One region of the Clostridium fessum genome, then DNA from elsewhere that is predicted to be linked to it. Evidence: riboswitches for the same ligand, from Rfam matches in the RefSeq annotation. Region 1 holds a riboswitch; the other holds the start of a gene.
What was found. Region 1 has a riboswitch for cyclic di-GMP ahead of PG862_RS06215 (hybrid sensor histidine kinase/response regulator). Riboswitches for the same ligand answer to the same signal wherever they lie in the genome.
Positions count from the first base shown of each region.

Region 2: it holds a riboswitch for cyclic di-GMP, as region 1 does, so the genes downstream of both, spo0A (sporulation transcription factor Spo0A) here and PG862_RS06215 (hybrid sensor histidine kinase/response regulator) in region 1, are expected to answer to the same signal.

Region 1 is NZ_JAQEQF010000004.1:8,262-12,697, forward strand. Features, by position in the region: partial or broken gene PG862_RS06205 (PcfB family protein) at 149-487, shown strand; cyclic di-GMP riboswitch class I at 1,064-1,154, shown strand; gene PG862_RS06215 (hybrid sensor histidine kinase/response regulator) at 1,589-4,436, shown strand, end outside.
Region 2 is NZ_JAQEQF010000001.1:280,563-284,998, forward strand. Features, by position in the region: gene PG862_RS01335 (hydrolase) at 201-869, opposite strand; gene spo0A (sporulation transcription factor Spo0A) at 1,218-2,024, opposite strand; cyclic di-GMP riboswitch class I at 2,453-2,528, opposite strand; partial or broken gene PG862_RS01345 (SpoIVB peptidase S55 domain-containing protein) at 2,743-2,859, opposite strand; gene PG862_RS01350 (winged helix-turn-helix domain-containing protein) at 2,954-3,316, shown strand; gene spoIVB (SpoIVB peptidase) at 3,448-4,436, opposite strand, start outside.

The DNA of each region.
Region 1 (4,436 bases):
AAAGAAAGAGAGGGATCACTGATCAATCCACAGAAGTTCAGAATTTGAACTTCAAGAAGTCTAAGAATTTGATTAATTTCTGTTTGTAAATTTGAAATAGAACATAGACATAACAGCGTAAGGGCAGTTATAGACCGCAAGTGTTTTACAGAAAGCAATGAAGATGTATCTGGAGCATCAGAAGCATAAGGAGCCTTCCCATGGGAAAATCCCGGTAAAGAAGCTGGTCGGTCAGGGAGAGGGTGCAAAGTCCATTGAGGTTACGGATAGCAATATAAAATCCTTTGAGCGTGTCGCAAGGAAATACAATGTCGATTTCGCAGTAAAGAGGGATAAGACCACGAAACAACCCAAGTATCTTGTATTTTTCAAGGGCAGGGATGCCGATGTGATTGCACAGGCGTTCAAGGAATTTGTAAAAGTTAATGAGAAAAAGCAACAGCGTCCGTCATTACGGCAGAAACTGAAAGGACTTCAGAAGATGATCGCACAGAACAAGAACAGTCTTTGGAACTGTATATGCAGTGCAATGCCAGACTGTGGAGACAGGGACAGAGGGAAACAGTAATGATTTATCATATCATCAACAAAGGAACATAAGAAGCCGGAAGAAGCTGGGAACGGATCAGGAGAAGACTGGAAAATATACGGGTGCTGGCTGTTTTACTATTGTTGCTGAGGCTGATGGTGTTGGAGCATCAAAGAGGGGGCTGCTGAAAGCATATGAGAAAGAGCGGAATAGGTGGAGCTCGCTGGATTTTGTGACAAGAATATAATGGGTGAGTGATGAGGCTTTTCATTGCGAGTTGGTTCGTGGTGTGAAGCCTCTTTTTGGATCTAAAATTTATTATCGAACAATAGGTTATGTTTAGTTAATGGAGAGAATAGCACTATAAATGATGAATGAGTTTCATATGAAAAAAATGTTAGGTTTTTAGGATTCATCGATTTAGATTTTTTATAAAGAGAAGTTCAAAAACAGAAGTAAAATATGTGTAGATTTTTCAAAAAAAAATTATTGACGTGCGGAAAACCGCGTGGTATGTTTTTTTGAAGAAAGAGATTATTTTAAAGGCAAACCTATTGAAAGGCAGGGTCGCAAAGCCAGAAGGGACTAAAGTCAGAAAGCTTGACCATGTCAGCCGGTTGTCACTGTTTCCATATCATCATAATATATGGAAAAGATGTTTGAACAGAAGAGATTCCGATACCTTTTATACTATATAGATGTGTGATTTAAAAAAAATATAGTAGGGACACTGGCAGATCTTGGCAAGTGTCCTTTTTGTATGCAAAAATGGGTAACAAAACTAGCAGGGACAGGTTTTCTGTATACAGATAAAAGCAGGATGAAGAAGGCATAAGACGGAGAGAGGACTTTTATAAAATGAAAAATTATGAAGACAAAATATATTCCTTAGGTGAGACTGTAACGGGGCAGACACAGGCCATGTCACAGGCCGTACAGAAAACACTGGAAAATAATGGCGGGGTAGGTATAATGACAGGATCTTATGACCAAAACCTGTCTATTTTGTCTGTGGATAATCTGCTGTTGCATAGTACAGGATATACATTCGATACTTTCATGGAACAGACAAAAGGTTCATTGAGAAACTTCTTTTATGACGCGGAAGATATACTGGAGCGAGACCGTTTTTTGCAGCTTCACGGAACAGGGGAAGCACAAATCCTTGCAGCAAACGGTACAGTGAATAATGTACGGCTTTGTAAAGAGGACGCGATAGATGAGGCGGGCAGACAGATCTGGGTAATGTCCGTACAGGTCAACTGGGATCATGTAAATTTGGCACTGCTCAATGAAGCTATCTATTCCGGCTTCTGGTATTTTGACTGTGATGAAAACAGTGAGATTGTGAATGCAAACTGGAGTCATGAATTCCGAAAAATACTCGGCTATCATGACACTCTGGACTTTCCGAATAAACTGGAATCCTGGTCAGATCTTCTGCATCCACAGGATAAAGAAAGAGTAATGGTGCAGCTTCAGGCGGCAATTAAGGATAAGACGAACCAGATAAAATACCAGGTAGAGTATCGTATGAGAATGAAGGATAATCAATACCAGTGGTTTCGGACATCGGCAGAAGTAATACGCCGTCTGGATGGTTCTGCCAGCAGGATTGCCGGGATTTTTATTAACATTGATGGGGAGAAAAAAGAAATCATGCAGGCACAAAAATCTGCTGCTTTCCACCGGGCTTTTACGAAAGCAGATCTGTGCGAGTATTATGTGAATCTGGAAGCGAATACTTTTGATACCTTTAAGGTTGAACCGTCTCTGATGACCGTCTTTGAACAGAGTTATACGTGGGATGAATTGATTCGGCATTTTGTTGATTCCTATGTTGTGGAGACAGATAAGAAGGCGGTATCCTCTTTTTACGACCGTGGTTATATTGCAGAAAGGCTGAAGGGTCTGGAAACCGAATTGGCTTTAGAGTGCCGTATCAATCTGAATGGAGAAGAACGATGGGTCCGCAATGTGGTCATACGTGGCGAAATAGAGGATTCAGAATATGCCATGATTTTTCTGCGTGATATCACAGAGGCAAAGGTAGAGAGCGCACGGCATCTGCAGATGGCAACGGATAATGCTTCCATGGAGCAGTTGATTCAGAGTATTGTGCGTCTGGTTGACCGCTTTGTTGTCTGTGATCTGGAAAATGACAGATATGAATTCTACAATCTGAATGGACAGATGATATATAAACCTCTGGGATTTTATCATGATTTTCAGATGCAGGTTCTTGAAAAATATAAGACACTGGAATCATTAGAAGCTATAGATATCCTGATAGCCCCGGATAATATTCGGAAGAAACTGAAAAGTGAAAATGATATTTATAAGTTTGAGTATTGCAGCCTGGATGAAAAGACTTATAAAATCGCTTCTTATATTCCCTTGGAATGGAAGAATGGAAAGCTGGAAAAAGTATTGCTGACATCCATGGATGTGACACAGGAGAAGAAAGCAGAGATTGAATCCCGTCAGGCACTGAAAGAGGCTTACCGGTCCGCAGAAAATGCAAATCGTGCGAAAACAGAATTCCTTTCCAATATGTCCCATGATATCCGGACACCAATGAATGCGATTGTGGGTCTGACGGCAATCGCAGGAGCAAATGTTGAGAGCAAGGACAGAGTCATTGAATGCCTCGGCAAGATCACAGAATCAAGCCGCCATCTGCTGGGGCTGATCAATGAAGTATTGGATATGGCACGTATTGAAAGTGGAAAAATGACACTAGCACAGGAAGATTTCAATCTGTCAGAGCTGGTAGATAATCTTATTACACTTACGAAACCGGTGCTTGATGAACATAAACATAATTTTGATATACACATCAATCATATTGAACATGAGGCTGTCTGTGGTGACAGCTTGAGGATTCAGCAGGTATTTGTGAATCTGATGAGTAATGCGATCAAGTATACACCGGATGGTGGAAATATTACTTTTTCGATAGAGGAAAAACCCAATGGATTTTCAGAACTTGGATGCTATGAATTTACGATTGAGGATAATGGAATCGGTATGTCACCGGAATTCCAGAAAATCATGTTTGATCCGTTCAGCCGTGCAGATGACCACCGGACAACCAGAGTTCAGGGAACCGGTCTTGGAATGGCAATCAGCAGAACTATTGTGAACCTGATGAATGGCACTATTAAAGTGGACAGTACCTTGCACAAGGGAACTAAAATCACAGTAACAATTTATCTGGAGCTTCAGGAAAAAGAAAAAGAACAGGACAAAAATCTGATGAATCTGCCGGTTCTGGTAGTGGATGATGATAAGACATGCTGTGAAAGTACAGTTGCCACACTGAAAGAAATCGGTATTACAGGTGAATGGGTTCTTTCTGGCAAGGAAGCTGTTGAACGTTGTTATGCACGTCATGAGCTAAAAAATGATTATTTTGCTGTTATCCTGGACTGGAAGATGCCGGAGATGGATGGTATAGAAACTGCCAGACAGATCCGGAAACGGATAGGAAAAGAGATCACCATCATTGTATTGACATCCTATGAATTCAGCGAAATTGAAGAAAAAGCAAAGGCTGTAGGTGTAGATGCTTTTATTGCAAAACCGCTGTTCCGTTCCCGACTGACGGCTACACTGCGGCAGTTTACTTCAGGCAGAAAAGAAAATACAGCGAGAAATTATCTGGAGAAACTGTCCGAAGCAGATTATACAGGAAAAAGGATTCTGCTGGTTGAGGATAATGAGTTGAACAGAGAAATTGGTGTTGAAATTTTGCAGATGACAGGGGCAGAAGTGGAAATAGCAGAAAATGGGAAAATCGCAGTTGAAAAAGTGGAAGCTTCTCCGGAAGGATTGTATGATCTTGTTTTTATGGATATCCAAATGCCTGTCATGAATGGTTATGAGGCAACTGCAGCAATCAGGA
Region 2 (4,436 bases), on a different contig from region 1:
AATAGAATCAGGGAATTAGAAAGTAGGCGACAGAGAAAAAAATCGGGAAATATATGACAAATAGTTCCGATTTGCAGACTGTATTTTCTGAATTGGATATTTTGCATAGTACCGGATGAATTATAAATTTTACCGCATAAAATAAAAGGCGGAGCCGAAAAGAAAATTATGTTTTCTCTTCGGCCCCGCCTTTTGTATAATCAGGGATTGATCTCCCTGTATTTCTTCATCGTCCGCGCAAACAGCTCGCCGTTGGACGGCGGCGTGTAGGTGATCGCATTGGCTCCTGCCTCGATCGTCTCCAAAATCGATTCGTTAGTCGGTCCTCCGGTCGCGATAATGGCAACGTCCGGATACTCCTTCCGGATCTCGGCTACCATCGATGCGGTGGCGGCAGCGCCTGATACATTTAAAATATCGGCTCCCGCCTCCAGTTTGCGGCGGACATCCGTGTGAACCGAAGCAATCGTCGCAATGACCGGAATGTCAACCACCCGCTTGATCTCCGTGATGACCTCATCCGCGATCGGCGCATTGACCACTACACCGTAGGCTCCCTGATGTTCTGCCTGAAGCGCCAGACGGACGGAACGCTTTCCTCCGGTCAGACCGCCGCCGACCCCGACAAACACCGGCACATCCGAGATGCTGATGATCGACTGTGAGATAGCTGCCTGCGGAGTAAACGGATAAACTGCGATGATCGCATCCGCGTTGATATTTTTGATGATTGCCACATCCGTTGAGAAGGCGATCGATTTGATACGCTTTCCAAAGATGCGGATTCCTGAACATTCACTGATACAATACGGACACATAATCGTGTGATCCCGCAGGGTTCCATTGTACGCCGGTACTTTTTTTTTCATAGGCAATTCTCCGTTCTTTTAGCTGCTTTCCTGACCTCTCTGTCCAGCTGTTTTATACAGGGGCAGTTTTTCAGTCCTGCATCTTTTATTTCCCCTTTATCTTATCATACACACATTTACCCATGCAATCAGTCACTTTCATAAATGTGTTACAATCGTGTTAAAAAGTTACTGTTCACGCATACGTGCCCAGTAACGGAATTTGCCGTGGCTTCGCATTTAAATACGGCAAATTCCTGCTGCCACCACGTTTTCTTACGGCACTTTCGGTTCCAAAAGTGCCTACCCATGAACAGTAACGTTAAAAAGGCTTACAGCACTTTCGACTCCAAAAAGCACCGCACGATTTTATACATCCCGCTTATAATCCAGGCAAATCTTATCAACAATCAATGCGATAAATTCCGAATTGGTCGGCTTTCCTTTCCCTGTGCTGACGGTATATCCAAATAGATCGTTGATCGTGTCCATCTTGCCGCGGCTCCATGCGACCTCAATCGCGTGGCGGATTGCCCGCTCGACACGGCTTGAAGTGGTCTGGCGCTTCTTGGCGATGGTCGGGTACAGGATTTTCGTCACAGAACCGAGCATTTCTTTATCACTGACTGACAAAATAATCGCATCCCGCAGGTACTGATATCCCTTAATATGAGCCGGAATCCCAATCTCATGCAGAATCTGCGTCACATCGCTCTCCAGATTCTGTCTTTCATATTCCGCCGACACCATATACGGCTCCACCTTCCGGTTGCCCGCCAGGGTCGAAGCGCGGTTCCTGTAATTCTTCAGGCGATGTACCTTGTCTAAAACCGCCTCCTTCGAAAATGGCTTTACTATGTAATAACAGGCGCCCATCCGAAAAGCATCCGCTGTCAGATTCTCGCTGCTCGCAGCTGTAATCATAACAAAGGAAGTGTCAGCTGAACAGTCTTGATTTGTCTTGATGCGCTCCATAACCGAAATTCCATCCATTCCCGGCATCACTACGTCCAGAAATACAATATCCGGCTTTGTCTTTACGATCATATTATAGGCATCGGTTCCGTTTTCCGCTTTTCCGACCACCTGAATCTCCTTATCACTTTCCAGTATATTTCCAAGCATATCCAATGCCTGACGATTATCCTCTGCGATCGCAATCTTCATTTCTGCCATAATATTCTCCTCCTCGGCACCTGTGATGATTAAAATAATTATAAATTCTTTTTTTAACAAGTTTCAACTCGTTTTGATCGCGCAGTTCGACACTCAACGCTCATTTTGTCTATCAATTCTTTTGATGCAAAATAAATTACACAAGATGCAAACTATATATAAGCATGTATTGTAGCTAACCGTATCTGTTAAGATTCCGCTATAAACCTTCTACCGCCCAGCCGCCATACGCCTATCTAACGATCCCTTATCACCACGTTTTACCGATTCCGGTCGAAAGACACACAAAATACACGCAATTAAAAAGCCTCCACGACCGGTTTCTGAACATGAAAATTCCATCTTTGCAGATCAAGTTTCGATAAATTCCTATAAAAAAACAGAGTTACGCCATAGCCATACAACTATAACATACTCTGTTATCGTGTTAATGCAACTGGCTGCCATTTTACAGGCCCTATAGCTTTGCGTCGCAGCTTTTCAACTGTTTTGCCAAATATGTAATTTGCTCTATTATATACGCTTTTTTTATATCCTGTCAATAAAGAGAGCAAAAACTTTGTACTTTGCATGTTACTGTTCACACACGTGTGCCCAGCAACAGGATTTTGCCGATGCTGCGCATTCAAAATCGGCAAAATCTGCTGCCAGAACTGTATCATATGGAATTTTAAGTTCAGAAAATTCCCACCCGTAAACAGTTACTTTGCATCCAGATTCAATGTCCCAGCATATTCTCCACCAGAATCCCATACCCACGCGTCGAATCCTGAATAAAAACGTGCGTAACTGCTCCGATGAGTTTTCCGTTCTGGATGATGGGGCTGCCGCTCACGAGTGATTGTCATTATGGACAACAATAAAAAGTAATATAGCTTGTATTATTATTTTTGGATGATATAATTAAAAAATGTGAGGTGAATATGCATATGATGTCTTTGGAAAATGAAAAACGTTTATTACTCTTGTTAAGTTCTTATTATTTAAGAACAAATGTCACAAAAAATAATGTTTTGGATTATATTGAAGATAATCATTGGATGACCTTTGATCAACATGATTTAGAAACAAAACATAACCGGAACGAACTTGTATGGCGAAACGATCTTGCGTTTGTTAGAAAGCATTTAGCACAAGACGGTTTGTTTATATCAGGAATTCGTAACAACTGGTCTATTACAGAAAAAGGTATTATAGAACTAAAAAGCCTTGCAAACGAAGCTCTTAACGAACCCAATCTTCGTAAAATAACCTCTAACGCTATTAACAGTATTAACAATTTGCATTTTTAAAACACATCAAAGGGCGAGGAATCACCTCCCCTTTTGACGTCTTAATTTAATCCTGCTTTTGGGACTTACTATAAAAAAGAAGCACTCACATAAGGGACAAACATCCCGGATGAGTGCTTCTTTGTTTTTGCTTAATTTATGCTGTTTTCAGCCGCTTCCAGCATATTCTCCGCAAAAATCCCATACCCACGCGTCGAATCCTGAATAAAAACGTGCGTAACTGCTCCGATGAGTTTTCCGTTCTGGATGATGGGGCTGCCGCTCATGCCCTGGACGATCCCGCCGGTCAGGGACAGAAGTTCCGGATCGGTTACGCGAATGACCATGTCCTTGTTATGGCGGTTGGAGGAGTGGTCTATTTTCTGAATCTCAATCTCGTAGTCTTTCAATTCCCCGGACACGCTGCTGCGGATGCAGGCACGGCCTTTTTTGACCTCCTGACGGTAACCGATCGGAATTGCAGGGTTCTTTACCCGGCTTAAAAAGCGCGGATTTGCCGTCCCGAAAATACCCTGATCCGTATTGGCCTCCACACTTCCCAGCCGCGACTGATTTCCATAGTAAATAACGCCCGACATCACGCCCGGCTTTCCGAAACTTCCCTTCTCCACGCCCAGAATCTCCGTATCGTATAGTTCGCCGCCGGAGGTCTGCACCAGAAGTCCCGTGTCGCCGTCGCTGATACCGTGTCCCAGCGCTCCAAACGCGCCGTTAGCACATACATAGGTCATCGTACCGATGCCCTGCGTATCGTCGCGGATCCACAGCCCCAGCTTATAGTCTCCCTCCTGCGTCTGTACCGGCGTCATCTGTACATCCATCGTCTCTCCCTCGCGGCGCACCGAAAGTGTCAGAGCCATATTTCCCGCTTCCTTGACCGCCTGTATCATATCTTTCTTGTCCGTCGCCGGCGTCCCGTTGATTGCCTCGATATAGTCTCCAGAACGCAGGATTCCGTCCGCCGGATCCATCACTTCTCCCGTCTGTGCCGTCACCTTTCCGGTTCCGATCACCATCAGTCCATCGGATTTCATGTAAATACCCACCGGCAGCCCGCAGGGAACCGCATACTGGACGTCCGACACATCTACCTCGATATCCTTTAATTTCCATATTCCAA